Regions from separate parts of the Streptomyces sp. NPDC049970 genome, predicted to be linked through region 1. Evidence: riboswitches for the same ligand, from Rfam matches in the RefSeq annotation. Region 1 holds a riboswitch; each other region holds the start of a gene.

What was found. A riboswitch is a leader RNA that binds a small molecule or an ion and turns the genes downstream of it on or off. The one in region 1 is predicted to bind cyclic di-AMP.
Region 2: another riboswitch for cyclic di-AMP. It lies ahead of AB0I83_RS20685 (transglycosylase family protein); the one in region 1 lies ahead of AB0I83_RS28905 (M23 family metallopeptidase).
Region 3: another riboswitch for cyclic di-AMP. It lies ahead of AB0I83_RS23380 (M23 family metallopeptidase); the one in region 1 lies ahead of AB0I83_RS28905 (M23 family metallopeptidase).
Region 4: another riboswitch for cyclic di-AMP. It lies ahead of AB0I83_RS18465 (LysM peptidoglycan-binding domain-containing protein); the one in region 1 lies ahead of AB0I83_RS28905 (M23 family metallopeptidase).

What each region holds. Positions count from the first base shown of each region.
Region 1 is NZ_JBFALP010000024.1:48,434-55,374, reverse strand. Features, by position in the region: gene AB0I83_RS28920 (GNAT family N-acetyltransferase) at 1-706, opposite strand, end outside; gene AB0I83_RS28915 (HPr family phosphocarrier protein) at 870-1,151, shown strand; gene AB0I83_RS28910 (GntR family transcriptional regulator) at 1,324-2,022, opposite strand; gene AB0I83_RS28905 (M23 family metallopeptidase) at 2,244-3,032, opposite strand; cyclic di-AMP (ydaO/yuaA leader) riboswitch at 3,045-3,216, opposite strand; gene AB0I83_RS28900 (pitrilysin family protein) at 3,408-4,790, opposite strand; gene AB0I83_RS28895 (pitrilysin family protein) at 4,817-6,169, opposite strand; gene AB0I83_RS28890 (DNA topoisomerase IV subunit A) at 6,416-6,941, shown strand, end outside.
Region 2 is NZ_JBFALP010000011.1:145,805-152,745, reverse strand. Features, by position in the region: gene AB0I83_RS20700 (DUF501 domain-containing protein) at 1-130, opposite strand, end outside; gene AB0I83_RS20695 (septum formation initiator family protein) at 231-701, opposite strand; gene eno (phosphopyruvate hydratase) at 796-2,082, opposite strand; gene AB0I83_RS20685 (transglycosylase family protein) at 2,409-3,104, opposite strand; cyclic di-AMP (ydaO/yuaA leader) riboswitch at 3,105-3,243, opposite strand; gene AB0I83_RS20680 (transglycosylase family protein) at 3,565-4,518, opposite strand; gene AB0I83_RS20675 (cytochrome P450) at 4,624-5,919, opposite strand; gene AB0I83_RS20670 (nucleoside triphosphate pyrophosphohydrolase) at 5,916-6,899, opposite strand.
Region 3 is NZ_JBFALP010000015.1:17,185-24,125, forward strand. Features, by position in the region: gene AB0I83_RS23375 (PrsW family intramembrane metalloprotease) at 1-645, shown strand, start outside; gene AB0I83_RS23380 (M23 family metallopeptidase) at 861-1,895, opposite strand; cyclic di-AMP (ydaO/yuaA leader) riboswitch at 1,907-2,059, opposite strand; gene AB0I83_RS23385 (PP2C family protein-serine/threonine phosphatase) at 2,293-3,453, opposite strand; gene AB0I83_RS23390 (MerR family transcriptional regulator) at 3,590-4,336, opposite strand; tRNA gene AB0I83_RS23395 (tRNA-Met) at 4,451-4,524, opposite strand; gene AB0I83_RS23400 (FAD-binding oxidoreductase) at 4,945-6,330, shown strand; gene AB0I83_RS23405 (hypothetical protein) at 6,541-6,699, shown strand; gene AB0I83_RS23410 (hypothetical protein) at 6,801-6,941, shown strand, end outside.
Region 4 is NZ_JBFALP010000009.1:136,168-143,108, forward strand. Features, by position in the region: gene AB0I83_RS18450 (MBL fold metallo-hydrolase) at 1-3, opposite strand, end outside; gene AB0I83_RS18455 (SIS domain-containing protein) at 409-1,305, shown strand; gene AB0I83_RS18460 (hypothetical protein) at 1,375-1,998, opposite strand; gene AB0I83_RS18465 (LysM peptidoglycan-binding domain-containing protein) at 2,239-3,087, opposite strand; cyclic di-AMP (ydaO/yuaA leader) riboswitch at 3,092-3,277, opposite strand; gene AB0I83_RS18470 (hypothetical protein) at 3,634-3,864, shown strand; gene AB0I83_RS18475 (ferredoxin) at 4,145-4,336, opposite strand; gene AB0I83_RS18480 (cytochrome P450) at 4,377-5,600, opposite strand; gene AB0I83_RS18485 (helix-turn-helix domain-containing protein) at 5,706-6,368, opposite strand; gene AB0I83_RS18490 (NAD(P)H-dependent oxidoreductase) at 6,804-6,941, opposite strand, start outside.

The sequences.
Region 1 (6,941 bases):
GCAGGACGGTGCGGCCCACCCCGCCGGGCGTGCGGCCGACGCCGACGACGGCGACCGAGCCGGGGGCCAGCAGGCGCTGCACGGAGCGCGCCTCGGCCCTCTGTTCGCGGGCGCGCTGGACGGCGAGGGACTCGGCCGTGGGTTCCAGGTCGAGGGTGAGATGGACGGAACCGTCCTCGAAGCTGCGGTGCTGGGTGAACCCGGCGTCCCGGAAGACTTTGATCATCTTGTTGTTGGCGGGCAGCACCTCGGCTGCGAAGCGGCGGATACCGCGCTCCCGGGCCACCGCCGCGATGTGTTCGAGGAGCGCCGACGCCACGCCACGCCCCTGGTGGGCGTCCTGGACGAGGAAGGCGACCTCGGCCTCGTCCGCGGGGGCCGAGGCCGGCCTGCCCCGGTCGTCGATCCGGTCGTAGCGGACGGTGGCGATGAACTCGCCGCCGATCGTCACGGCCAGTCCCACCCGGTCGACGTAGTCGTGATGGGTGAAGCGGTGCACGTCGCGCGCGGACAGCCGCGGGTAGGGGGCGAAGAAGCGGTAGTACTTCGACTCGTCGGAGACCTGCTCGTAGAAGCTCACCAACCGCTCGGCGTCGTCCGTGGTGATGGGCCTGACGCGTGCGGTGCCACCGTCCCGGAGCACCACGTCCGCCTCCCAGTGGTCGGGGTACGCGTGATGCGGACTCTGCGCGGGCATGGGCTCCATGGGCAAAGCCTACGACCGCCGCACGGGTAGCGGCGGGTTGCCCGCGGGGGCACGCTGAGTGAGCCGGCCGGCGGCGGAACGACGGGCCGGAGGACGGGCACAGCAGTGCGCACCACATGAGAGACTGGTCTAGACAACTTATTGACACGTGAAGGGCAGAACCATGGCTGAGCGCCGCGTCAACGTCGGTTGGGCCGAGGGCCTGCACGCCCGCCCCGCTTCCATCTTCGTCCGTGCCGCCACGGCCTCCGGCGTCCCCGTGACCATCGCCAAGGCGGACGGCAACCCCGTGAACGCCGCCTCGATGCTCGCGGTGCTCGGCCTGGGCGCCCAGGGCGGCGAGGAGATCGTCCTCGCGTCCGAGGCGGACGACGCCGAGACCGCTCTGGACCGCCTGGCGAAGCTGGTCGCCGAGGGGCTCGACGAGCTCCCGGAGACCGTCTGACCCCGGTCGCTCAGAACCGGAATTCCCTCTGCGGCGAAGTCGCGGCCCCCACCGGGAGCCGCGACTTCTCCATTTCCAGGACCGGAGAGATCAAAGCTCGACGGTAATCCGGATCAGGGCAGCAAAAAGAAAGACCCCACCAAGAATGCCTTCTTTGTATACGGCGTAATTGTTAATGGCGGGCTCCCGCGATGTTTACGGGGTGTTGCGAAGTCCTCACCCGGGCCCCGCCGGCCGCCTGCCGGTCCGCGCGGCGCAGCCGGTGCGCGGCGGCGGCCCGCTCGGCGTGCTGGGCGGCGAGCAGCCTGGCGCGTTCCGCGTCCCCGCGCGCCACGGCGTCCACGAGGGCACCGTGCTCGGCCCAGGAGTCCGCGGGCCTGGCCGGCTGCTCGACGGCGTACATCCAGGCGATCTTGTGCCGCAGCTGTGTGAGCAGCGCGATCAGAGCGGGGCTGCCGGAGGCCTGGGCCAGCGTCTCGTGGAACCAGCCGCCCAGTGACCGGAGGTCCTCCCCCTCACTGCGGCGCACCCGCTCCTGCCCCAGCCTGACCAGGCCACGGAGAACCTTGAGGTGCGCGTCGGTGCGGCGCTGGGCCGCACGCGCGGCGCCCAGCGGCTCCAGCAGCATCCGCATCTCCAGGAGGTCGGCGGCCTCCTGCTCGGTGGGCTCGGCGACGCAGGCACCGGCGTGCCGGCGGGTGACGACGAACCCCTCGGACTCCAGGGTGCGCAGCGCCTCGCGCACCGGGACGCGGGAGACGCCGTACCGACGCGCGAGCACCTCTTCGGTGAGGCGGCTGCCGCGTTCGAAGACACCGGAGACGATGTCGTCACGGATTGCCGTGCATACCGAATGCGCGGGAATGCGCATGTCCGAACCTCCGTCTTGATCACCGCGAAACGCGGCCGATCGACGCCTGTTCTGTGACTCTATTGCAATCGGCCGGAATTTCCGATGGCGGGGTGGAATCCATGGATATCTTTTGGCCGACGAACAGTTGCGCGCGGACTTCGGGCCTTCGCCCTCCCGTGGCACCGCGAAGGCCCCGGCACGGTGCCGGGGCCTTCGTCGGAGCGTGCGAGGCGGGTGCGTCAGACCTGGACGCCGTGGGCGCGGAGGTAGGCGACCGGGTCCATGTCCGAGCCGTACTCGGGGGTCGTCCGGGCCTCGAAGTGCAGGTGCGGTCCGGTGGAGTTGCCGGTCGAGCCGGAGACGCCGATCTGCTGGCCCGAGTCGACGCTCTGGCCGACCGAGACGCCGATCGAGGAGAGGTGGCCGTACTGCGTGTACGAGCCGTCCTTCATCCTGAGCACGATGTTGTTGCCGTACGCGCCGCCCCAGCCGGCCTCGACGACCGTGCCGGCGCCGACCGCGACGACGGAGGTGCCGGACGCGGCCTGGAAGTCGACGCCGGAGTGCGAGCCGGACGACCAGAGCGCGCCGCCGGACCGGTAGCCGGTGGTGACGTGCGAACCGGCGACCGGGAGGTGGAAGGAGTTGAGCCGGGCACGCTCGGCGGCGCGTGCCGCGCGCGCCTTCTCCTCGCGGACCTCCTTGGCGCGGGCCTGGGCCTTGCGCTTGGCCTCCGCCTTCGCCTCGGCCTCGGCCTTCGCTTCGGCGGCGGCCTTCGCGGCGACGTCGGCCTGGTGCTGCTGGATCTTCGCCTGGGCCTGGATCTGGGCGGCGAGGGTGGTGTCGAGGGCGACGGCCTGGGTGAGGCCGGTGCCGCTCGCCGCTTCGGCGTCCGCGGCGAGGGCCGGGGAAGCCGTGGCGCCGATGACACCGGTGGTGGCCAGGGCAGCGATGCCGGCGACCCGGACGCTCCTGCGCGTCAGGCGGTTCGGGGCACGGTGCTTCCCGGTGGCACGGATGAACGCCATGGAGGGGTTGGTCCTTTCCTTCCTTCTCGCCTACCGGGTTAGCTGACGGGTTCGGAGCAGGAAGGTCTCCTACGGGCCCCTGCCCGTCTCGTGCGAGACGGCAGGAATCCGATTCACCCCAGGGACTTCGTGGGTCCCCGGCTCCCCAGGCTCGCGCCTGACGGGGACTCGGCGATGGCTGTCCGGCGCCGCGGGTCACGGCTCGGTTCCGACGGACAGCCGGGGAGACGCTAGGACGGCTCTGTCGCCGCCACCAAACGGAAAGGGCCTTTTGTCGCACATCCCACAGGATGAAAAGCTACTTAGCTTAATAAAGCGGACAAAAGGCCAGACCTCGGCGGACATGCCCGCCGAGGTCCCGAATGTGCCGTTCCGTCAGCCGCTGACGACCGACACCTCGCCGATGCCCAGCGCCCTGACGGGCTCCGCGATCTGCGAGGCGTCCCCCACGAGCACCGTGACCAGACGGTCGACGGGGAACGCGTTGACCACAGCGGCGGTGGCCTCCACCGTGCCCGTCCCGGCCAGGCGGGCGTACAGCTCGGCCTGGTAGTCGTCCGGGAGGTGCTGCTCCACCTGATCGGCCAGGGTCCCCGCGACGGAGGCCGCCGTCTCGTACTTCAGCGGGGCCACGCCCACGAGGTTCTGCACGGCGGTCTCGCGCTCGGCGTCGGTGAGCCCTTCGGCCGCCAGGGTGCGCAGAACCTTCCACAGGTCGTCGAGCGCGGGGCCGGTGGACTCCGTGTCCACGGAGCCGCTGATGGCCAGCATCGCGGCGCCCGTCGCACCGGAGGCCGAGCCGGGGGCCGTCGAGCGCAGCACCTGCCCGAAGGCCCTGACGCCGTAGGTGTAGCCCTTCTCCTCGCGCAGCACCCGGTCCAGCCGGGAGGTGAGGGTGCCCCCCAGGCAGTAGGTGCCGAGGACCTGGGCGGGCCACACGCTGTCGTGCCGGTCCGCGCCGATCCGACCGATCAGGAGCTGTGTCTGCACGGCTCCCGGGCGGTCCACGACGATCACACGGCCCCTGTCGTCCGCGGTGATCGGGGGCACCGGTCGCGCCTGGGCGGAGTTGCCCGACCAGTCACCGACGGTGTCGGCCAGCAGCGCGTCGAGATCGACGTCCGTGAGGTCGCCGACGATCACCGCGGTCGCGGTGGACGGACGGACGTGGGCGTCGTAGAAGGCGCGCACGGCGGCGGCGTCGATCCGCCGTACGGTCTCCTCGGTGCCCTGACGCGGACGGGACATCCGGGCCGTGGCGGGGAACAGCTCCTTGGAGAGCTGCTTGGCGGCCCGCCTGGCCGGGTTGGCCTGCTCGTGGGGGATCTCGTCGAGCCGGTTGCCCACCAGCCGCTCGATCTCGCTCTCCGCGAAGGCGGGGGCCCGCAGCGCCTCCGCGACGAGGCCGAGCGCCTTGGTCAGCCGGGAGACCGGGACCTCCAGGGAGACGCGGAGCCCCGGGTGGTCGGCGTGGGCGTCCAGCGTGGCCCCGCAGCGCTCCAGCTCGGCGGCGAACTCCTCGGCCGAGTGCTTGTCCGTGCCCTCGGACAGTGCGCGCGCCATGATCGTCGCCACCCCGTCGAGGCCCTCCGGCTCGGCGTCCAGCGGCGCGTCGAGGAAGATCTCCACGGCCACGACCTGCTGGCCCGGGCGGTGACAGCGCAGCACGGTCAGGCCGTTCGGCAGGGCTCCGCGTTCGGGCGCGGGGAAGGCCCAGGGCCTGGCCTCGCCGGCGGTCGGCTGCGGGTGGTACTCCATCGCTACTCCAGTCACGGCGGCGTCGGTCACTTGTCCGCCCCCTCGTGCGCGTCGTTGCCGTCCGTCTCCTCGGCCGGTTCGACCGGCTCGTAGACCAGGACCGCACGGTTGTCGGGCCGCAGGTGGGCACGGGCGGCGGCCTTGACCTCGTCGGCGGTCACGTCCAGCACGCGGCCCACCGCGGTCAGCGCGAGCTGCGGGTCACCGAACAGGACGGCGTACCGGCAGAGTTCGTCGGCCCGGCCGGAGACCGTGCCGAGCCGGTCCAGCCACTCGCGCTCCAACTGCGCCTGCGCGCGTTCCATCTCCTCCGGGGTGGGACCCTCCTCGGCGAAGCGGGCCAACTCCTCGTCGACCGCCGTCTCGATCTGCGGGACCTCGACGCCACCGGACGTCTTGACGTCCAGCCAGCCCAGCGACGGAGCGCCGGAGAGCCGGAGCAGCCCGAATCCCGCGGCCACGGCCGTGCGGTCGCGGCGGACCAGGCGGTTGTGCAGCCGGGACGACTCACCGCCGCCGAGCACGGTCAGCGCGAGGTCCGCGGCGTCGCACTCCCGGGTGCCGTCGTGCGGCAGCCGGTACGCGGCCATCAGTGCCCGCGCGGGCACCTCCTCCTCGACCACCTCACGCAGCTGTTCGCCGATGACGCCGGGCAGTGTGCCGTCGCGCGGCGGCTGCTTGCCCTCGTGCGAGGGGATGGAGCCGAAGTACTTCTCGATCCAGGCGAGCGTCTGCTCCGGGTCGATGTCCCCGACCACGGAGAGCACGGCGTTGTTCGGCGCGTAGTACGTGCGGAAGAACGCCTGCGCGTCCTCCAGCGTCGCCGCGTCGAGATCGGCCATCGAGCCGATGGGCGTGTGGTGGTACGGGTGCCCCTCCGGGTAGGCGAGCGCGGTGAGCCTCTCGAACGCCGTGCCGTACGGGACGTTGTCGTAGCGCTGGCGGCGCTCGTTCTTCACCACGTCCCGCTGGTTCTCCATGGACTCCTCGTCGAGCGCGGCGAGCAGCGAGCCCATCCGGTCGGCCTCGAGCCACAGGGCCAGCTCCAGCTGGTGCGTGGGCATCGTCTCGAAGTAGTTGGTGCGTTCGAAACTGGTGGTGCCGTTGAGAGAGCCGCCGGCCCCCTGGACCAGCTCGAAGTGCCCGTTCCCCTTGACCTGGCCCGAGCCCTGGAACATCAGGTGCTCGAAGAGGTGGGCGAGGCCGGTGCGTCCCGCGACCTCGTGGCGGGAGCCGACGTCGTACCAGAGGCAGACCGCGGCTACCGGGGTCAGATGGTCCTCGGAGAGCACCACGCGCAGGCCGTTGGCCAGACGGTGCTCGGTCGCCGTCAAGCCGCCGGAACCGGCCTGGGCTGTGGCCGTGTGACCCATGGGCATGTACGTCCCTTCGATCGGTGCAGGATTTCCTGCCGGACCTGCCACTGTAAGCAAGCGCAAGGGCACCTGGCGAAGTTCCCGCCTGGTGGGTGTTGTCCTGGATTCTGCCGTGGGAAGGGGGTCCGTGGGGGCCCTGGACACCTCTTCGGACGGGTCGAGGTCGGCGTTGTCGGTACGGCGGTCCACAATGGTCGGCGTCAGAACCTGAGGTTGCCCGACAGAATCTGTGAAGGAGTCGCAGCCGCGATGGCCCGCCGCAGCACGAAAACCCCGCCGCCGGACGACTTCGAGGAGAAGATCCTCGACATCGACGTCGTCGACGAAATGCAGGGCTCCTTCCTCGAGTACGCGTACTCGGTGATCTACTCCAGGGCTCTGCCCGATGCCCGGGACGGCATGAAGCCCGTGCACCGCCGCATCGTGTCCCAGATGAACGAGATGGGCCTTCGCCCCGACCGTGGCTACGTCAAGTGCGCACGGGTCGTGGGCGAGGTGATGGGCAAACTGCACCCGCACGGTGACGCGTCGATCTATGACGCACTGGTGCGCATGGCACAGCCGTTCTCGATGCGCCTGCCCCTGGTCGACGGGCACGGCAACTTCGGCTCGCTGGGCAACGACGACCCACCGGCCGCCATGCGGTACACCGAGTGCCGGATGGCCGACGCCACGACGCTGATGACGGAGTCGATCGACGAGGACACGGTCGACTACCAGTCGAACTACGACGGCCAGGAGCGGGAGCCGGTCGTCCTCCCGGCGGCGTACCCGA
Region 2 (6,941 bases), on a different contig from region 1:
GGTTGCCGCACGGGCAGCGGTGCGCGATGGCGCGCAGACCGCGCGGCGGGCGGCCGAGCTGGAGCTCGAACGCGGCGATGTCCGCAGCGTCGGGCGTGGTGGATTCTGTCTGCGGAGGGGGCGTGTCCATGCCTGCCTTGAATGTCATCGGTCGGACGGTATGTATCGGTGCGGGGACGCGGGGCGGTACGGGGCGCGGTGCGCGCGCCCGGAGCCGCGCGGGGACGGGATCATTCGCGGTCGGCGCTGTCGACGCCGTCCCAGAGGTTCGAGTGCCAGGGCCGCCCGGTCGCCCCCGGGTCACCGCGGCGCACCTCGGCCGCGTCCGGGTCGACCACCGTGTAGCCGGTCTCACCGGGCACCACGTAGTGGAGGTGCTCGCGGGCCAGACGACGGATGTACGCGTCGTCCCTGAGCCGCGCCTTCTCGTCGCGCAGCTCCTCGGTCCGCTGGTGCGCCTCCCGCGACAGCCTCTCCTGGTCGGCGATCTGGTCGCGCTGGGAGATGTACTGCCGCATGGGATACGCGAGCGCCACCACCAGGGAGCAGACGATCAGCGCCAGGAACGCGGCACGCCCGGTGAGCCGCGAGCGGCGGGCCTGGCGGCGGTTCTGGGACCGGTAGACGCGGGCCGCCGTCTGCTCACCGAGCACGCGCAGCCTGGTCGTGGTGGAGAACCGGTCGCGGTCCTTCCCGGCCATGTCTCACACCTCCCCGTCACGCACGTCCGTCCCCGCACACGGTACGGGACCGGATGCGGGGACGGACGGAGGCTGGTGCTCCGGACTCGGGCTGTCAGCCCTCGAAGCGGAACCGCGGGAACGCCGAGCGGCCGGCGTACACCGCGGCGTCGTCGAGGATCTCCTCGATGCGCAGCAGCTGGTTGTACTTGGCGACACGGTCCGAGCGGGCCGGGGCGCCGGTCTTGATCTGACCGCAGTTCACGGCGACGGCGAGGTCGGCGATGGTGACGTCCTCGGTCTCACCGGAGCGGTGGGACATCATGCACTTGAAGCCGTTGCGCTGGGCCAGCTCCACGGCGTCCAGGGTCTCGGTCAGCGAACCGATCTGGTTGACCTTGACGAGCAGGGCGTTGGCCGAGCCCTCCTCGATGCCGCGGGCGAGGCGCTCCGGGTTGGTCACGAACAGGTCGTCACCGACGATCTGCACCTTGGAGCCCAGCTTGTCGGTGATGACCTTCCAGCCGGCCCAGTCGTCCTCGTACAGCGGGTCCTCGATGGAGACCAGCGGGTACGCGGAGACGAGCTCCTCGTAGTACTCGGTCATCTCGGCGGCCGAGCGGGACTCGCCCTCGAACTCGTAGACGCCGTCCTTGTAGAACTCGGACGCGGCGACGTCGAGCGCGAGCGCGATGTCGCGGCCCGGGACGTAGCCGGCCTCCTTGACGGCCTCGAGGATCAGGTCGAGGGCGGCGCGGTTGGACTCGAGGTTCGGGGCGAAGCCGCCCTCGTCGCCGAGACCGGTGGACAGGCCCTTGGTCTTCAGGACCTTCTTCAGCGTGTGGTAGATCTCCGCGCCCCAGCGAAGGCCCTCGGAGAAGGACTCGGCGCCGATCGGCGCGATCATGAACTCCTGGATGTCCACGTTGGAGTCGGCGTGCGAGCCGCCGTTCAGGATGTTCATCATCGGAACGGGCAGCAGGTGCGCGTTCGGGCCGCCGAGGTAGCGGAACAGCGGGAGGTCGGAGGCCTCGGACGCGGCGTGCGCCACGGCCAGCGAGACACCGAGGATGGCGTTGGCGCCGAGGGAGCCCTTGTTCTCGGTCGCGTCCAGGTCGAACATCGCCTGGTCGATGAGGCGCTGCTCGGTGGCGTCGTAACCGACGAGCTCCGGGCCGATCTGCTCGATCACGGCGAGGACGGCCTTCTCGACACCCTTGCCGTGGTAGCGGTTGGGGTCACCGTCGCGAAGCTCGATGGCCTCGAACGCACCGGTGGAGGCGCCGGACGGGACGGCAGCACGTCCCGTGCTGCCGTCGTCGAGGCCAACCTCGACCTCGACCGTGGGGTTTCCCCGGGAGTCGAGGATTTCCCTGGCTACGACGACGTCGATGGACGGCACGAGGCATCTCCTTCTGGGATCTGACACTGGTTGTGCAGGGTCACTGTGGCCTTGCGCCACGAGCCTAACCGGCTCGGCGCGCTCAATCGGCCGTCCGCCCGCCCCCTGGGACGAAAAAGGACCCAAGGACCTTCATTACGGGCAAAGCTGCGGAAATCTACTGGCAGGTAACCACAACAGTTGAACACTCGCCCCGGCCCGGCCCCTCGCGGCGACCCGTGGAGGAGCCCCGACGCGGGGTGCCCGGCGCGGCGCCGGCCCGGCGCGCAGGGGGGTGGTGCACGCCGGGCCGGACCGCCGGGGAGGGAGGAGGAAACCCCGGTCCGCTACTTCGTCAGGTGGAGCTGCTGGCCCGGGAAGATCAGGTCGGCGTCGTCGACGATGTCGCCGTTCAGCTTGAACAGCTTCTCCCAGCCGCCCTTGACCTTCTTCGCGTCGGCGATCTTGCTGAGGGTGTCGCCGGCCTTCACCTTGTACTCGCCGTCACCCTTCTCGACCTTCTGGCCGGTCGGGGTGGTGACGGTCTCCTTGGGGGCCGTGCGCTTCTCGCTGCGCGTGGTGGGCTTCTCGGCCTTGCGCTCCGGCGCGGCCTTCGGGGCCGTGTCGCCGTTCTTCGAGGAGCCGGTGTCGACGCCCGGGTCCACACCGTCGTTCGTCAGGCCGCCGGCACCCGCGCACCCCCAGGCGCCCGGGCCCTGCAGGTCGAGGAGCTTCTCGGCGGCGGCGATCTGCTGGTCCTTGCTGGCCAGGTCCGCGCGGGCCGCGTACTGCGTACCGCCGGCGGCGGCCCAGCTGGACTGCGAGAACTGCAGACCGCCGTAGTAGCCGTTGCCGGTGTTGATGGACCAGTTGCCGCCGGACTCGCACTGGGCGACGGCGTCCCAGGTGTCGACGGAGGCGGCGGAAGCGCCGGTCGCGCCCATCAGCGGGACGGCGACGGCCGCACCGGTGACGCCGGCCAGGGTGGCGATACGGACGGCCTTGGACGGGCGGCGGTGCTTGCCCTTGGTGGAAAGCAGCATCGTTCTCCTCACCGACGCCTACGAGGTGAGCTGTCGGGTTCGGGCCTGTGAGTTGCCCGGTCGCCCGCGCTCGCGGACGACTTCACCCCGAGCCGTCCCTCGCCCGTCTTCCGACGGCCGGGTCCGGCACTTACCTGGGTCCCCCGCTCCTGCCTACGGCGCTTTACGCGTCGTTCCCTCCGACCGACGGCAGGATTCGGCGTGACGGTCGAAGGTGCCCGCGGTGCGAGCGGCTCCGACCGTAAACACACGCAACCCCCACATTCAAAGGCGGGCATAACGGTCAATCAGCGCGTAACACAATGACACTCGGGCCCGTTCGCGCAGGTCGGAGCGGATATGGGCGGACAGGACGGACGCGGGCCGCCAGTTCAAGCAAAGAGACCCATGTCTCACTTACGCATAAGTGGACATAGGCCTCTGAACTACCCCCGATTTCGGGGTGTTTTCGCGCTTTTGATCAGTTGGCGGCCAGGGTCTCCGGCTGCGAGTCGCTCGCGTCCGGACCGAGGTCCAGGTCCAGGCTCTGGCCGGGAAGGATCAGGTCGGGGTCGGAGCCGAGCTCCGCCTTGTTCGCCTCGTAGAGCGCGGTCCAGCCGCCCGCGAGCTCCTGCGAGTCCGCGATCGCCCAGAGGTTGTCGCCCTCGCGGACCGTGTACGTCCCCTCGTCCGCGCCCTGGCGCGCCTCGGAGTCACCCCGCGAGGCGTGCCGGCCGGACTCGCGCCCGTCGGTATCCGCCGACCCGCTACCCGCCTCCGGGGCCGGCGTACCGCGGTGCTTTCCGCCCGTCTCCCCGTCGTCACCCTTCGAGGCGCCGGACTTCCCGGTCGCCTGCGGGGACGGCTCGGCGGACGGCGACGCCTCGGTCTCGTCACCCTTGTCGGCGGCTTCGCCTGCCGGAACCTTGTCCGTCTCGTCCTTCGCGTCGGTGCCGTCCGCCTCGTCGGGCGCCTCGGAGGAGGCGGTGTCCGACGGGGCCGTGCTGTCAGACGGCTCGGCGGACGGCTCGCCGCCCGGGTCGATACCCGGCAGCGTCCCGTCGAGCGCCAGCCCGGAGATCACCGCGCAGCTGGGCCACGCCTGCGGACCCTTGTCGTCCAGCACCTTCTCCGCGACGGAGATCTGCTGCGAGCGGCTCGCGAGGTCGGCGCGGGGCGCGTACGTGGTGCCGCCGTAGGCGGACCACGTGTCCTGCGAGAACTGCAGACCGCCGTAGTAGCCGTTACCGAGGTCGGCGCTCCACATGCCACCGCTCTCGCATTCGGCGACCCGGTCCCAGGTCGTGGCCTCTGCGGCCTGCGCACCGCCCGCACCGAGCAGCGGGATGGCGATGGCCGATCCCGTGACGCCCGCGGCGACGACGATGGCGGGTGCCTGACGAGGGCGACGGTGTCTGCCGTTCGCGGAGCCCATGGGATTGCCTTCCGTGTGACTGACATGTGACGGGTGAGTCGAACGGTGAACCTAGCCGTACTCGAACGTGTGTCACAAGTCGATGCAGCGGAGATCACGTGAAAGTCACAGAGTTGACAGAGTGTCACCTTTTGCGGACCGATGCCCGGGATCGAACTCCACCGGAAGCGTGCGCAGTCCACGCATGATGAGCCCGCCCCGCCATCGCAAATCATCAGGTTCCGCGGCGAGCCGCAGGTCGGGAAGGCGCCGCAGCAGCGTCGCCAGGGCCACCCGCCCCTCCAGCCGGGCCAGCGGCGCACCCACGCAGTAGTGGATTCCGTGACCGTAACCGAGGTGCTGGTTGTCACTCCGGGCGAGATCCAGGGTGTCCGCGTCCCGGAACCGCTCCGGGTCCCGGTCCGCGGCGGCCAGCACCACCAGGACGGGGTCCCCCACCGCGACGTCCTGCCCTCCCAGCCGTACGGGTTCGGTGGCGTAACGCCAGGTCGCGAGCTCCACCGGCCCGTCGTAGCGCAGCAGCTCCTCGATGCCCGTGTCGAGCAGTCCGGTGTCCCCCGCGGCCAGCGACCGCTCCAGGAGTTCACGCTGGGCCGGGTGGCGCAGCAGTGCGTAGGTGCCGTTGCCGATCAGGTTCACGGTCGTCTCGAAACCGGCGAAGAGCAGGATGAAAGCCATCGCGGCGGCCTCGTTCTCGCTGAGGTGCTCGCCGTGGTCGCTCGCCCGGATCAGCCCCGAGATCAGGTCGTCGCCGGGACTCTCCCGCTTGCGGTGGATGAGTTCGGCGAGATAGCCGCGCATCTTCTTGACCGACCTGGCCACCCCGCCGCGCGGACCGCCGCCGTGCCGGATCATCATGCCCGCCCAGTCCCGGAAGTCGTCCTGGTCCTCCGGGGGCACCCCCAGCAGGTCGCAGATGGCGTAGATGGGGAGGGGGAAGGCGAAGTCGTGGATCAGGTCGGCCTTGCCCTCCTCGACGAACGAGTCGATGAGGCGGTCGGCCAACTCCTGCACCCGCGGCGCGAACTCGGCGACCCGGCGCGGGGTGAACGCCTTGGACACGAGTCGGCGCAGCCGGGTGTGGTCCGGCGGATCGATGTTGAGCAGATGCGTCATCAGGTCGGCCTTGCGCTCCCCCGGGATGCCCGTCTTCCCCTTGGAGTTCGCCGACCCGGTGTGGTGCGCCGGGTTCTTGGAGAGCCGGGTGTCGGCGAGGGCCTGCCGGGCGTCCGCGTACCTGGTGACCAGCCAGGCCTCGACCCCGCTGGGCAGTGTCGTGCGGTGCACGGGGCTGTGCTCGCGGAGCCAGGCGTAGGCAGGGTACGGGTCGGTGGCGAACTCCCAGGTGAAGAGTTCGGGCGCCGCGTCGGGTGCGCAGGCCGCTTCGGGGCTGTCGTTCACTCCTGGCCGCCGGTCCCGGTGCCGAGCCCCTCGGCCTCCCGGATGACGTCGCGGTAGGCGCGCGCGGCGGCCCGCAGGGCGGCCTCCGGGTCGATGCCGTCCTGTTCGGCCCGCACCGCCAGGGCGAGCAGCCGGTGGCCGACACCTTCGCCCTCGGGGAGTCCGGCGTCGAGGCCCGCCGTACGGACCCTGCTGCCGAGCTTGGCCGCGAGCGCCAGGCCGGGCTGGCCGAGCGGCACCCCGTCGGTGACCGAGGCGCGCCGCTTCTCGATCGCCTTCGTGCGCAGCCAGTGCGCGTGGACGTCCTCCGGGGTCTCGGCGGTCTCGTCACCGAACACATGCGGATGGCGGTGAATCAGCTTCTCCACGATCGTGGCCGCGACGTCGTCGATGCCGAACGGCTCCTCCGGGTCCTCCTGCGCGATGCGCGCGTGGAAGACGACCTGGAGCAGTACGTCGCCGAGCTCCTCGCGCAGTTCCTCGCGGTCGCCGTCCTCGATGGCCTCGACGAGTTCGTACGACTCCTCGATGGCGTACTTCGCCAGGCCCTCGTGGGTCTTCTGCGAGGTCCACGGGCATTCGAGCCGGATCCGGTCCATGACCTGGACCAGGTCCAGGAGCCGCGCGCCGGGCAGGTCGTACGAACCGGGCAGCAGCTCCAGGTCCGGCATCCGCACCCGGCCCGAACCGCCGAGCCGGGCGAGGCCGTCGGTGAGCGGCTGGTCGCCCTCGCCACCCACCAGCACCACCACGGTCCGGCCGCCCGCGCAGTCGTCCACCAGGTCCTCGGCGGACGGCGCGGACCCGTCGACCGTGACGCCCGCCTCCCGCAGGTACGGCAGCTGCGGGTGGTCCCGCCCGGAGCACAGGACCCTGTCCGCGGCGTGCAGCGTCCGCCACGCGGGCCAGGACAGCAGACCGGGTGCGACCCGGTGGCTGGCGGTGAGCAGGACGATACGACCGGGGTCTTCAGCGTTCACACCCCGAACCTACCCGCGGCCGGGTCCGGGCGAGAGGCCCCG
Region 3 (6,941 bases), on a different contig from region 1:
CTCGCCATGGGCATGCACGCCCTGTGGAACGGCTCGTCGTCCTTCGGCCCGTACGGCTTCTACGCGGTGTACGGGGCGTTCATGGTGCCGTGCTTCGGCCTGGTGACCTGGCTGGCCGTCTGGTCACGGCAGCGGGAGCTCCGGACGCTCTCCACGGAGCTGCCGGTGTACGCGGCGGCAGGCTGGCTCACCCCCGCCGAGCCGTTCGCCCTGGCTTCGATGCGGGCGCGGGGCGTGGCCCGCGACATGGCCAGGCACTGGCACAGCGGGGGCCCGGACCGCGCACGGGGCAGGGCCGCCGCACGGGCGGTCGCGGAGTACGAGTCGTTCGCGACGTCCCTGGCCATGCTGCGCCGGCGGGCCCGCCACGACGGCGCGGACGCCGACTTCGCCCTCCGGGAGCAGGAGTTGCTGCACCACCTCTGGCAGCGCCGGGAGGTCGCGGGTCCCGCCCTGACGTTCGCGGCACGCACCACGGGCCGGATGCGCGCTCACGGGCCGCAACCGCAGTTCCCACGCCGGCAGACCTACGGCGGGCCCGCTCCGCAGCGGATCCCCGCACCGCACCGCCACTACGGCGGCTACAACCCCTACCTGGAGGACGGCAGCCGATCCGCTCCGCCCACACAGGCACCGCCGTCCTGAGCTCTCCCCTCCCGCCGGGGCCGGGCCTCGGACGGGAACCGTCGGGGCCCGGACCACAGGCCGATACGGCGGTCGGCTCGGCCCGCTGCTCCCCGGTCGGTCCGAGGTCCGCCACCGGCGCGGGCAGCCGTCCGGACAGGCCGGCGGCCCTGACGTCGGGGGGTTGTGCGCCAGGGCCGCCGGGGTTTCGGTGCGCCGTGTGCCGGCGCGGGCGCTCAGACCGAGAGGCCCTTGCCGCGCAGCCAGCCCATCGGGTCGATGCCCGAGCCGTCCGCGGTGTGGATCTCCAGGTGCAGGTGCGGGCCGGTCACGTTGCCGGTGGCGCCGACGCGGCCGATGGTGTCACCGGTGCTGACCTTCTGGCCGGCGGTGACGTCCATCGAGGACTGGTGGCAGTACCAGACCTCGGTGCCGTCGTCGAGCTCCAGCACCGTGCGGTATCCGTACGAACCGGACCAGCCGGCCGACTTGACGGTACCGCTGTGCACGGCCTTGACCGGAGTGCCGGTCGGAGCGGCGAAGTCCAGCCCGGTGTGGTGGCCGGAGGACCACATCGAGCCGGACTGGCCGAAGGTCGAGGTGATGGTGTACGACGAGGTCGGAATGGCGTAGCTGGCGGCGAGCTTGGCGAGGCGCTCGGCCTCGGCCTTCTTCTCCGCCGCCTCTTCGGCCGCCTTCTTCTTCGCGGCGGCCTTCGCCTCGGCGGCGCTCTGCTGCTTCGCCGCCTGGGCCGCGGCCTCCTCGGCCGCCGCCTTCTCCTCCGCGGCCCTGACCTCGGCCTCGGCCCCGGCCTGCTGCTGCTCGGCCTGCTGGAGGATGCGGGCGCGCAGCGCCTCGCCGGCGTCCGTGGTGCCCGACTCGGCCTCGGCGGCCGTGATGCCGGCGGTGGTGAGCGGGGAGGCCCCGGTGACCGCGTCCTTGGCCTGGTCGGCGGACATGAACGAGCCCACGCCGGGCAGGGACTTGGCATCGGGAAGGTTGTCCGCGATGGAATCGGGAAGAGAGATGGAGACCGGCGGCTTGCTCTGCGCGGAGGCCATGCCGCCCGCACCGACGGCCGCGATGACACCGACGCCGAGGACCGTGGAGCTGCGGGCGAGGCCACGCTGCTTGGCTACGCGATGCCTACCGCGTACGGGGCGGAGGGAGTCCTCGGTGGGGTTCCATTCCTCCCACGTCCTGCCGTCCTCACCGGGACCGCCGGTCCTGAAGGGTGCCGGAGCCTCGGGGGCAGGCTGATTTGACGCCACGTGGGCGCGCTCCTTTCCTTCCTTCTCGCCTACCGGGTTAGCTGACGGGTTCGGAGCAGGAAGGTCTCCTACGGACGCCTTCGTCCCTCACAGGACTCAGGTGTCTGATTCACCCCAAGTAAATGGTTCCCCGGTTCCCTTGCGGGATTAAGCGCTGCGCACGGTGCCGCCTCTGGCGACGACTGGGACAACCGCGCTGCGTTATCGAACGTTAATAGACACTCGGGTCCGATTCCAAGCTGTTCCCACAGATCTTTCACGACTCGGGCCTGGACTTTCAGGGACCAATCAACCCCAACCGGACGAGTTGAGCGCCCATCAGCTCCATAACATTTTCTGACGTTGCGTCAAATGTTATGCGCAGCGGCACCCTTCGACCACGGACGGTCGTGGACGGTCATTCACGATCCCGCCCCACGATCTTCACCGTCCTCCGCCGTGCGGGCTGCCCCCGCGCCGGCCGCCCCACCGCGAGGAGCGCGAGGTCGTCCGTCGACCGGCCGCCCGTGTGCAGCCGTACGTCGTCGGTGAGCGCGGAGAGCAGTTCCTCGGGTCCCGGGAAGAGCCGGCCGCGCAGCCGGGCCGCCGGGTCGTAGAAGACCCCCCTCGCGTCCCGGGCCTCCGAAAGCCCGTCGGTGAACGCCAGGAACGTCGCCCCGGACGGCAGAGCCCACTCGTCCGAACGGTCCGGCCAGGCGTCGAGGCCCATACCGAGCGGCAACGCGGGCTCGGTCGGCGTCAGCACGTCCAGCGCACCGTCCGCGTGGAGCACGATCGGCTCGGGGTGGCCGCGGTTGATCACCCTCAGCATGTCCGAACCCACCGGGATCTCGGCGAGCACGGCGGTCACGAACCCCTCCATCGAGTCGAGCCCGCCACGCCGCGAGCTCTCCCGGGCGAGCGCCCTCTCCAGCCGCTGGACCACTCCCTCCAGCGACCGCTCCTGCTCGGCGGCCTCACGGAACGCCCCGATCACGACGGCCACCGCCGCCACGGCGTCCAGCCCCTTGCCCCGTACGTCCCCGACGACCAGCCGCACCCCGAAGGGCGTGTCCGCGACGGCGAACAGGTCTCCGCCGACGAACTCGTCCGCCTGCGCCGCCTCGTACCGCGCCGCGACCAGCAGCCCGCCGATCCGGTCCTCGGGTACCGGGAGCACCGCGCGCATCGCAGTCTCCGCGATGACCCGCGCCGAGGCCAGTTGTTCGTTGCCGCGCCACACGACGCGGTTGATGACGAGGGAGAGCGCGGCGACGGTGATCAGGGTCAGCAGGTCGGTGATCGGCACGACCTTGGCGAGCACGCCGTCGGAGACCCGGATGACGAGGACCACGAGGGTCGCGGCCACCCCTGTGCGGATGGTGGCGGCCAACGAGAAGAAGGGGGCCGCGATCAGCGGGGCCGCGGCGAAGAGCGGAACGGCGGACACCGCGGTCGGGGTCGCGAGGTCGAAGACCACTCCGACGGCGATCATGAGGGTGGGCAGCAGGCGCACGAGCCTCCGGGCGCGCGCGTTCCCCTCGGCTCGACCTCGCCCTCGTACGTCCCGCTTCCCCACCTGTGCACTCCCTGCCCGCTCCGCCCACGGCTGCGGACGGTACAGCGCTCCACCCCGGCCTGACGGAGCCGCGCCGTGCGGCGACCCGTCGTCGGCCTGTGGGAGGAGCGCACCGGAGCCCCGTGTCCCCCGATGGTCAGTCGGAGAGCCGGCGCCGCGCGTACGTCGTCAGTGCATCCCGTACGAAGACGGCGGTTCCGTCCCCGTGGCGATCGTAGTTCTTCCCGAAGCGGGGATCGGCGACGTACATCTCACCGATGCCCGTCACATACGAACGAGTGACCTCGGCGGTCGCCGACAGCCACTCGCAGTGGCGGCGCGCGATGTCCTGCACCTCGTCGCCCCCCGGCTCCAGGCCGGCCGCCCTCGCCTCGCCGTAGTCCCGGGCGATGGCGTCGTGCGCGCCCTGGAAGCCCGCGCGCCCGTCCGGGCTCAGCCCGCGCCACCACCGGTCGCTGCGCTCGTACGCCTCCTGGCCCCAGCGCTCGGTCACCTCCTGCTCGTGCACCGTGTGGTCGAAGCCGTCGAACACTTCCTCGGCCATGAGCCCTTCCCCTTCCTCGGTCCTGTGGAGAGTGGTCCGCACCGACGCGATCTGCCGGCCGATGCGCTCGCGCTCCTGCTCCAGCAGGCGCAGATGGGCCCGGAGCGCCACGGAGGTGTCCCGCTGCCCCTCCAGCACGTCCTTGATCGCGGGCAGTGAGAGGCCGAGCCCCCGCAACAGGAGGATGCGCTGGAGCCTGACCAGCGCGTCCTGGTCGTAGTAGCGGTAGCCGTTGGCACCCGTGCGGCTCGGCACGAGGAGACCGAGATCTCCGTAGTGCCGGAGCGTCCGGCTGGTGGTGCCCGCTCTACGGGCGATTTCCTGGATGGACCACTCCATGCCGGAAACGCTAGATCTTTACGTAGCGTCAAGGTCAAGCCCGGCCACGGAGGTCGACTCCGGCACACGACCGAGGCCCGGATCCTTGTAAGGATCCGGGCCTCGGTCTTTCAGTAGCGGGGACAGGATTTGAACCTGCGACCTCTGGGTTATGAGCCCAGCGAGCTACCGAGCTGCTCCACCCCGCGTCGTTGTGATTGCAACTCTACGCCATCCGGGGCGGTGCTCCGACCACCTGCGGCCACCGCTCCCCCCATTCCCCGCACGGCAGGAATGCCCGCCGACGGGAAGGACGCGTCAACACACCCCGAAACCTGGGCAGTCGGCCTGCGCGACGCCTCATCCGCAAAGACCGCCGGACCGCCCGATCCCGCTTCCCGCAGGACCTCCCGGCCGTCTCCTCACCGCACAGGACCTCCGAGTCGGGCCCCGACGCCGCCCTCCGCGATTGCGGGCGCCCCGGAGCGGCGGGACGCTTGGAGGACACGACATTCGGTGTTCGGTCCCGTCTGCGCGGCATTCTCAGGTGCCGGCGTCGGCCCGCAAGCAGCCTCACCCGCCGAGATGGAGCCAGGGGAGGCCGGGCGCGCGCTCGCGAGGAGACGGCCATGGACGGCACCACACTCGAGACGATGAGGACCGCCCTGCGCGGCCCGGTCATCGGCCCGGACGACCCGGGGTACGAACAGGCACGCTCGGTCTACAACGCCATGATCGACAGAAGGCCATCGGCCGTGGTGCGCTGCCACGACACGGCGGACGTCATGGCCGCTGTCGACTTCGTCCGTGAGCACGGTCTGGAGTTCGCCGTGCGCGGCGGCGGCCACAGCGGCCCCGGCCTGGGTGTCGCCGACGGGGCCGTCACGATCGACCTGTCCCCGATGGACGGCGTACGCGTCGACCCGGCGACCCAGACCGCCCAGGCGGACGCCGGCGCGACCCTCGGCGAGCTCGACCACGCGACGCACGCGTTCGGCCTGGCCACACCGGCGGGGATCATGTCCACGACCGGCGTCGGCGGGCTCACCCTGGGCGGCGGGCACGGCTACCTCACCCGCAAGTACGGCCTCACGGTGGACAACCTGGTCTCCGCGGACGTGGTCCTGGCCGACGGCAGTTTCGTGGCCGCGAACCCGAGCGAGAACGCCGACCTGTTCTGGGCGCTGCGCGGTGGTGGCGGGAACTTCGGCATCGTCACGTCGTTCGACTTCGAGCTGCACCCCGTGGACACGGTCGGCGTCGGGATCACCGTCTGGCCGCTGGAGCTCCTCCAGGACGTGATGCGCTGGTACCGCGACTTCCTGCCCCAGGCACCGGACGACCTGTACGGCTTCTTCGCCTCGCTGTCCGTTCCTCCCGCTCCGCCCTTCCCCGAGAAGATCCACGGGCGGAAGATGTGCGGCGTCGTCTGGTCCTCCACCGCGGATCCGGCCGCTCTGGAGCAGACGCTCGCCGTGGTGGACGAACCGGGTCCGCCCGCCTTCCACTTCACCGCGCCGATGCCCTACCCCGCTCTCCAGGCCATGTTCGACGCACTGCTCCCGGCAGGACTCCAGTGGTACTGGCGGGGCGACTTCTTCGACGGGATCACCGACGACGCGGTCGACGTGCACGCGGCCTTCGCGGCGAGCCGACCCACCGACCTGTCCACCATGCACCTGTACCCGGTCGACGGAGCCGCGGGCCGGGTGGGCCCCGACGACACGGCCTGGGCCTACCGGGACGCCGTCTGGTCCGGTGTCATCGCGGGCATCGACCCGGACCCGGCCAACGCGCCGGCACTGCGCGACTGGGCCGTAAGCTACTGGGAGGCGCTGCACCCGCACTCGATGGGCGGTGCTTACGTCAACTTTCTCGGGGCAGACGAAGGCCGGGTCCGGGTCAGGGCCACCTACGGCGGCCATCTCGACCGGCTGGCGAAGGTCAAACAGGCCTACGACCCGCACAACCTCTTCCACGCAAACCAGAACATCGAGCCCGCACCGCCGCACTGACCGTCACGCCGGGCTCGCAATTCCGGGGGAAAGCCGTGCCGGGAGGGTTACAGTCTGCTTGCACCGCATGATGGTCCGGACGCCCCCGGAGCGGCGCGACACCGGTGGCGGCTCCTCTTTCGCCGTACCGGTCGGGACCAGTCCGGCCATGCGCACCGGCGGCTCGGTCACGGGGCGCCCACCTCACACCTATACGTACAGGACACCGAGATGACCACCACGACTGCCCGCACGACCCCGCGGCAGCACGACAGTGCGATGACGACGGCGAACACCGCCACCGCCACCGCCGCCCCGCTGCCCAGCCCGCAGTACGCCGGCCTGTTCATCGAGCCGGACCTGCCGCCGTTCACCGACGACTCCGAATGAGCGGACGGGCCCGGACGGACGGCCCCGGCCGTTGTCGGATCGACCGCCGCCGGGTGCCCCGCCACGAGTGACCGGCCCGGGCGCACGGTCGTTGGACGACCATGCGCATCCGTATCGGCGTGGTCGTCCTCGCAGTGGTACTGCTGATCGCCGCGTTCATCTCCAGCATCCCGTCCGAGGCAGAGGCCGAGGCGGCCTGTCGGCGGGCCCTCGACAACACGTCGACGTGGACCGAACGGCCG
Region 4 (6,941 bases), on a different contig from region 1:
CATGGGGCGATTATGCCGACCTCGATCCGGTCGCGCGTTCGAACTCGGCCAACCCGTAGGACCCGTGACGCGAAATCGACCCTGCTGTCGGCCACTCGCGGCCATTCGGTGACCGTCCGGGGTCACCACTGATCGATCAGGCAGAGCATTTTCCATCAGATGTCCGGCATATCACCGCGCCGGATCGGGCCGCACGGTCGCTACCCAGAAGGGGACGGCAGAACCGGATTGCGCCGACTACCCACCGAGCATGGCCGAAAACCGCTGTACCACGCATCACCCGAGCTGGATTCCCTTGCTTGTTTTTGCTCATTTGGCACATGTAACATGCAGAATCGAGCAAACGGGCGTTGATCCGGCCCTTCTCACCCCATCAGGCGCGACCACCAGCGGAAGCGGAGTGCGGACATGTCCCATGTCGAGACCGAGACAGCCGGCCAGCCGGAGTGCTGGCGCCGCGCCGCGGAGGTCGCCGCGGACCGGGCGGCGGACCTGCCCGCCACCGGCGAGCGCATCGCCGTCGTCGGCTGCGGTACGTCGTACTACATGGCGCAGGCGTACGCCGCGCTGCGCGAGGAATCCGGCCAGGGCGAGTCGGACGCGTACGCCGCCTCCGAGTTCCCCTTCGGCCGGACGTACGACCGGGTCGTGGCCCTGACCCGGTCCGGGACCACGACGGAGGTCCTGGGACTGCTGTCCCGGCTGCGGGACAGCACCACCCGGACCGTCGCGGTGACGGCCGACCCGATGACACCGGTCATGGACGCCGCCGACGAGGTGGTCGTCCTCGACTTCGCCGACGAGCGCTCTGTGGTGCAGACCCGGTTCGCGACCACCGCGCTGACCCTGTTCCGCGCCCATCTCGGGCTGCACACCGACCGGGCCGTGCGGGACGCGGAGACCGCCCTCGCCGATCCGCTGCCCGAAGGACTGCTGGAGAGCACGCAGTTCAGCTTCCTCGGGCGCGGCTGGACGGTCGGGATCGCCAACGAGGCGGCGCTCAAGATGAAGGAGGCGTCCCTGTCCTGGACGGAGTCGTATCCGGCGATGGAGTACCGCCACGGCCCCATCAGCATCGCCACGGCCGGAACCGCGACATGGATGTTCGGCGCCGCTCCGGAGGGGCTGGCGGAACAGGTGCGGGCGACCGGAGCGCGCTGGGTGGAGAGCGGCCTGGACCCGCTGGCCGATCTGGTCAGGGTGCAGCGCCTGGCGATCGCCCGGGCAGCGGTGCGCGGTCTCGACCCCGACCTGCCGCGTCACCTGACCAGGTCGGTGGTGCTCGACGGCACGGCAGGAGCCTGATCCCGCGTCACGGCATGCTGCGCGCCGGGCTCGCACTGAGCCCGGCGCGCAGCTGTGAACCGGCCTCGGTCAGGCCTCCTCGAAGTGGGCGTCCAGTGCCGCGTCGAGTTCCGCCGTCCACTCCTTGAGGCGGCCACGGGCCTCGGCCTCGACCTCCGCGTTGAACCACCGGCGGCTCGACAGGTGGACCGTCACGGTGAACCGACGTCCGAAGCGGCCGGTCCTGACCTCGACCGCACCGATCTCGGCCCAGTCGAACTCCGCCTCCTGGTCGTCCAGCCGGAAGCGGACACCGTCCGCGTCCACCCTGATCGATCCACGCCGGTCGCTGACCTCGAATACGGGGCCGTCGGCCGCGGCCTTCTCGGCCGGGTCCGCATCGGCGACGTCACCGGCCGGCTCCGCGACGTCTTCGGCAGCCTCCGCGACCGTGGCGTCGGGCGCGACCGGATCAGCGGCGGTGACGGCCGGGGCGACCGGCTCGGCACCCTCCACCGCGTCGACGGCCGCCTCGGGCTCGACCGCGCCCTTGGTGAGCGCATCCGGCTCCCCGACGTCCTCCGGGGCCGCCTCGACCGCTTCCGCATCCGCCTCCGTCCGCGCGGGGGCAGGGGCCGTCAGGCCTGGGATGTACGCCGGGTCTGTCCCCGCGGCGAACTCGGGCTGAGTGTTCGAATCTATGCGCTGCTCCACGGCGGGCAGTATGGACGACGAACCTGTACGAGACCAGTCACCCGGGCCACGACCGGCCTGTCGCGGGGACCGAGTCGGCCGGAACACCGCGGGGCCGTCGGCCGTCGGTCCCTCGCGCACGTGACCGGACGCGGACATGAAGGAAGGGTGGTGCGGGTTCCGCCGAACCCGCACCACCCTCTGTTCCTGCCCCTCCGTCACACGCCGTGCGCGGCAGGAGGGTCACACGCCACCGGAGGCTCAGTAGGCCCCGAAGACGTTGTCGATCGAGCCGTACCGGTCGGCGGCGTAGTTGCACGCGGCCGTGATGTTGGCGACCGGGTCGTAGCTGTCCGTCGACGTGCCGGACACGTGGTACGCCTGGAAGGTCGGGTCGATGACCTGCAGCAGCCCCTTGGACGGGATGCCCGCGGCGGCGTTCGAGTCCCAGTTGTTGATGGCCTGCGGGTTGCCCCCGGACTCACGGATGATGTTGCGGTGGATCCCGTCGTAGCTGCCGGGGATGCCGTGCTCGGCCATGACGGCCAGCGACTCCTTGATCCAGCCGTCGAGGTCGTTCGTGTACGACGTCGACTCGGCGGCCGGAGCCGCCTCGACGGCCGGGGTGCTCTGCGCGGCGAGCTCGGTGCGCTCCGAACGGTCCGCACGGTCGGACGCCCTGGATTCGGTCTCGGACGCCTTGCCGGCCTTCGCAGCCTTGTCAGCCGGCTTCTTCTCGGCCTTGCCACCGACGGTCAGCTTCAGACCGGGGTGAATCAGGTCGGGGTTTTCACCGACAGCCTTCTTGTTGCCTTCGTACAGGGCCTTCCAGCCGCCGTCGACGGAATGCTCGCGTGCGATCTTGGCGAGAGTGTCACCCACGGCAACCGAATAGCTGCTGGACTTGGCGTCCTTCGCGGCAATTCCCTTGGCGGACAGGGCAGTCGACGTCGTCACCTTTTCAGCGGCAACAGGCTGGGCCGGAGCGGCGAAGGCACCGGCCGCACCGATCACGGGAAGCGCGAGAGCGACTCCACCCGTGGTCACGGCTATGACGCCGCGCTTCAGCGAACTGGTCCTGGAACGACGGACATTGGTAAATCCGGGCATGCTGAATTCCTCTCCGTCGCCTACGAAGTGAGCTGTCGGGTTCGAGCTGGAGATGCCCGGCCGCATGACAATGCGACTTAACCCCGAGCCGCCCCGGAAACCGGATCGGCGCTTACCTGGGTCCCCCGCTCCTGCCGTACGAGAAGTGGTCGGGTCACCGGACGGCGGCAGGATTAGGCGTTCCATCCGGAGTGATGGTGACCGTAGGCGAGGAATAGCGAAAGGAACAAGCCCGAAATCGTGATCACAATTCACGCACAAGATCAATTCTTCGGAATTCCTGTAATCCACCCCACACCCCGCAACCCGATCCTCTTGGCGCACAAGGGAACCGGGCGCCGCGCCCACCCGTCCGGGGTGCGGGAGGTGACCCTGACCACAGAGTCCGATACGGGCGTTTCGCTCCTTACCGAAGGGGCTCAGGTCACACGAAATGGCCTTTTATGGATTACGGGATCAATCCCAGAAAAGACATTAAATCGGGCATAAGGCTCACGAGTGGTTCATCCGGGCGTAAGGCGAGTGTCGCCGTGGAACCGGTCCCTCATGACCGACAGCCCCTACGTCTCGAACCCGCGGATCACCGTGCTGCCCGTTCAGCCCGGCGACCCGCCCTTCCGCGTCGTGGAGATCGACGGAGAAGTGATCGGAACGGCGACCGCCATGACCGACGTACTCCTCGCCGCGGCGGCGGCGGGGGTCCCGGTCCACGACCTGGACGACCCCGCCTCCGTGCGGTGGGTGGGCGGCGGCAAGCTGAGTTGGCGGCCGCGCTGACGGCGGTCCGGGGTGTAGCCGCGCACTCCGGACCGCCCCTGCCCGGCTCTCGGAGCCCGGCTCTCGGAGCCCGGCTCTCGGAGCCCGGCTCTCGGAGCCCGGCTCTCGGAGCCCGGCTCTCCGGGCCCACCCCGGCGCGCCGGGATGGGCGGGCGCGCCACGCCGTGTCACCCGGCGGCACCGGCCGAACCGGGCCCTCGTTGCGCGGCCCCCGGCACCGCGGGGCCCGGCCGGCCAGGTGCCGGGGGCCGGCCGGGCGGACCAGGACCGGAGGCGGCTGTCAGTCCTGGACGAGGATGGCGAGTGCCGGGCAGACCGCCGCGGCCTGATGCACGTCGTCGGCGCGGGCGGACGACGGCGCGGGATCGAGCAGTACGGCGATGCCGTCGTCGTCCTGGTCGAACACGTCGCCCGCGGCGACCACGCACTGTCCCGACGCCACGCACTTGTCCTGGTCGAGGGTCACTTTCATGAGCGCTCCTTCTTCGGTGGGGCAGGTGTGCGGGTGGAGGTCACCAGGCCACGGGCAGTGCGTGGACGCCGTAGACGGCCCCGTCGTGCTTGAACGACACCTCGTCGAGCCGGGCGTCCAGCCGCAGGGTGGGGATGCGCCGGTAGAGCGTGCTGTAGACGACCTGGAGCTCCATCCGGGCCAGCGGCTGGCCGAGGCACTGGTGCACACCGAACCCGAAGGCCACATGGCGTCGGGCGTCGCGCCCGAGGTCGAGGCGGTCGGGGTCGGCGAAGACATCGGGATCACGGTTGCCGATGTCGTTGGGCACGATGACGCCCTCTCCGGCCCTGATGACCTCGCCGCCGATCGCGATGTCCTCCAGGGCGACCCGACGGCGCCCACCGTGGGTGATGTTGAGGTAGCGCAGCAGTTCCTCCACCGCGCCGGCGACCGCCTTCGGATCGTCGGTGTCGCGCAGCAGGTCGAGCTGGTCGGGGTGCTCGAGCAGGGCGAGGGTGCCGAGGGCGATCATGTTCGCGGTGGTCTCGTGTCCGGCGATAAGCAGGAGGACACCCATCTCGGCTGCTTCCCGGCGGGAGAGTTCACCGGCTCCGACCCGGGTACCGAGCCCGGACAGCAGATCGTCGACGGGCCGGGCGATCTTGTCCTCCATCAGCTCGTCCAGATACCCGATCAGGTTGTCGAGGGCCGCTGCGCGGTCGTCCGCGGCCGAGACGCGGCTGATCAGAACCCCGCTGTTCCGCTGGAAGAAGTCATGGTCGCCGTAGGGCACTCCGAGGAGTTCGCAGATCACCAGCGAGGGAACCGGGAGGGCGAACGCCTGGACGAGGTCGGCGTGCGGGGGGCCGCCGAGCATGTCATCGATCAGTCCGTCGACGATCCGCTGGACTGCGGGGCGCATCGCCTCGACGCGCCTGATCGTGAAGGGCGCCGTCACCATCCGCCTCTGCCGGGCGTGTTCGGGGTCGTCCATGAGGATGAAACTGAACGTCGAGCCCCTCTGGGGTGCCGGGCTGGGGTAGCCCGACCGGGAGACGTCGGCACTGATCCTCGGATCGGCGAGGAGGGTGCGCTGGTCCGCGTAACGGGTCGCCAGCCACGGCGTGCTCCCGTCCCACAGGCGGACCTTCCTCAGCGGACCCTGCTCCTGCTCCTCCTTCAGGGCGGGCGGCGGATCGAAGGGGCACCCCGTGGCCCGGGGCATCGGGTATTCCGGAACGGAGGGCGTGTGAGCTCCTTCGGGACGTACGGTGCTGGTCATCGCTTCCTCACTTCGTCGTGCGGTCACCGACTCCTTGTCGGCATCGGTCACGGCCCCGGCCGGCTCGACGGCCGGAGACGGGGCCGCCGGACCCGGGTGGGGGGATCAGGGGTGCCGCCCGGTGCGGGACGTGACCGGCGCGGTCCACAGCCCGACGATCGCGTCGATCAGCCCGGTGGCGGTGTCGTGCCAGGTGGCGCGCGGTGTGGAGGCGTTGTCGGCGAGAGCGCGCTCACGCTCGGCGCAGGTGTGGACGATCAGGCTGCGCGACATCGCACCCCGCTCGACGTGGACGTCCGCGGGGAGTTCGGGCAGGCACCGGTTCAGGCCTTCGAGGGTCCTCAGCATCGGCGCGGAGGAGAGCGACTCCTCGGCGATGATGTCCTGGAGTGCCGGATCGGTCATGATCTGGGCGCGGAACCGGGCGAACCAGGTGGGGCTGCCGAGGGCGGCCAGGTGTTCCGTGGTGGGCCTCACCAGGCAGGCGACCCACTCCCCGATGTCCGTCGGATCAGCGATGCCGGCCAGGAGCCGTTCACGGTTCTCCTCGATCCGCCGACTGTGCTTGCGGGTGATCGCGCGCACCAGGTCGGCCTTGGTCCCGAAGTGGTAGCCGACCGCCGCGTTGTTGCCCTGCTGCGCGGCCTCGCTGACGCGGCGGTTGGACACCGCGTACACACCGCGCTCGGCGAAGAGACGCTCGGCTGTGTGCAGGATCCGTTCCCTGGTCCCGTCGGCCTGCTCGGTCCGCGCTGTCCCCATGGTCATCCGCCTCACCGGAATCGGCTCGGCCCGACGGACGCGGAGACAGGTCGCGTCGCCGCCCCTCGGATCGAGGCCCTCTCGGAGGATCAAGGCAATCCGGCTCGGACACTTCGGTCAAGCGACTGACTTAAGGGATGGCCGAGAAGGTCAGGCCCTCACCACACCCCTGTCCCGTGGCACCTGGCAGGCGCGCGCGATCGGGCGTGACGGCCCGGCTACGGGAGTGGCCCCGGTTCCGGCCCCGCGCGGCCCGGCCGGTCCGACGCACACGACGACGGCGCGCAGGGCTTGCGCGGACCCCGGGGGTTGGCGGAATCCCGCCGGGTGCCGTCACCCGCTCGGCAGTGGCGACCCCGACCCCGGGCAGAGCACGACGGGTCCCGGTCCGGCGCGACCGTCGGCTCACGTCACCTCACCGCAGGCCGACAGGCCGACCCGTCAGGCCATCAACCCGGCGGCCACCGTCGCACCCAGCTCCCAGCACGCCTCGGTGTCGGCCCTGCCCGGCTCACCCGTGACGGTCACGGCTTCGGCCGTACGGCGCCAGCCCAGGCCGGTCGTGATCGACTCGATGGC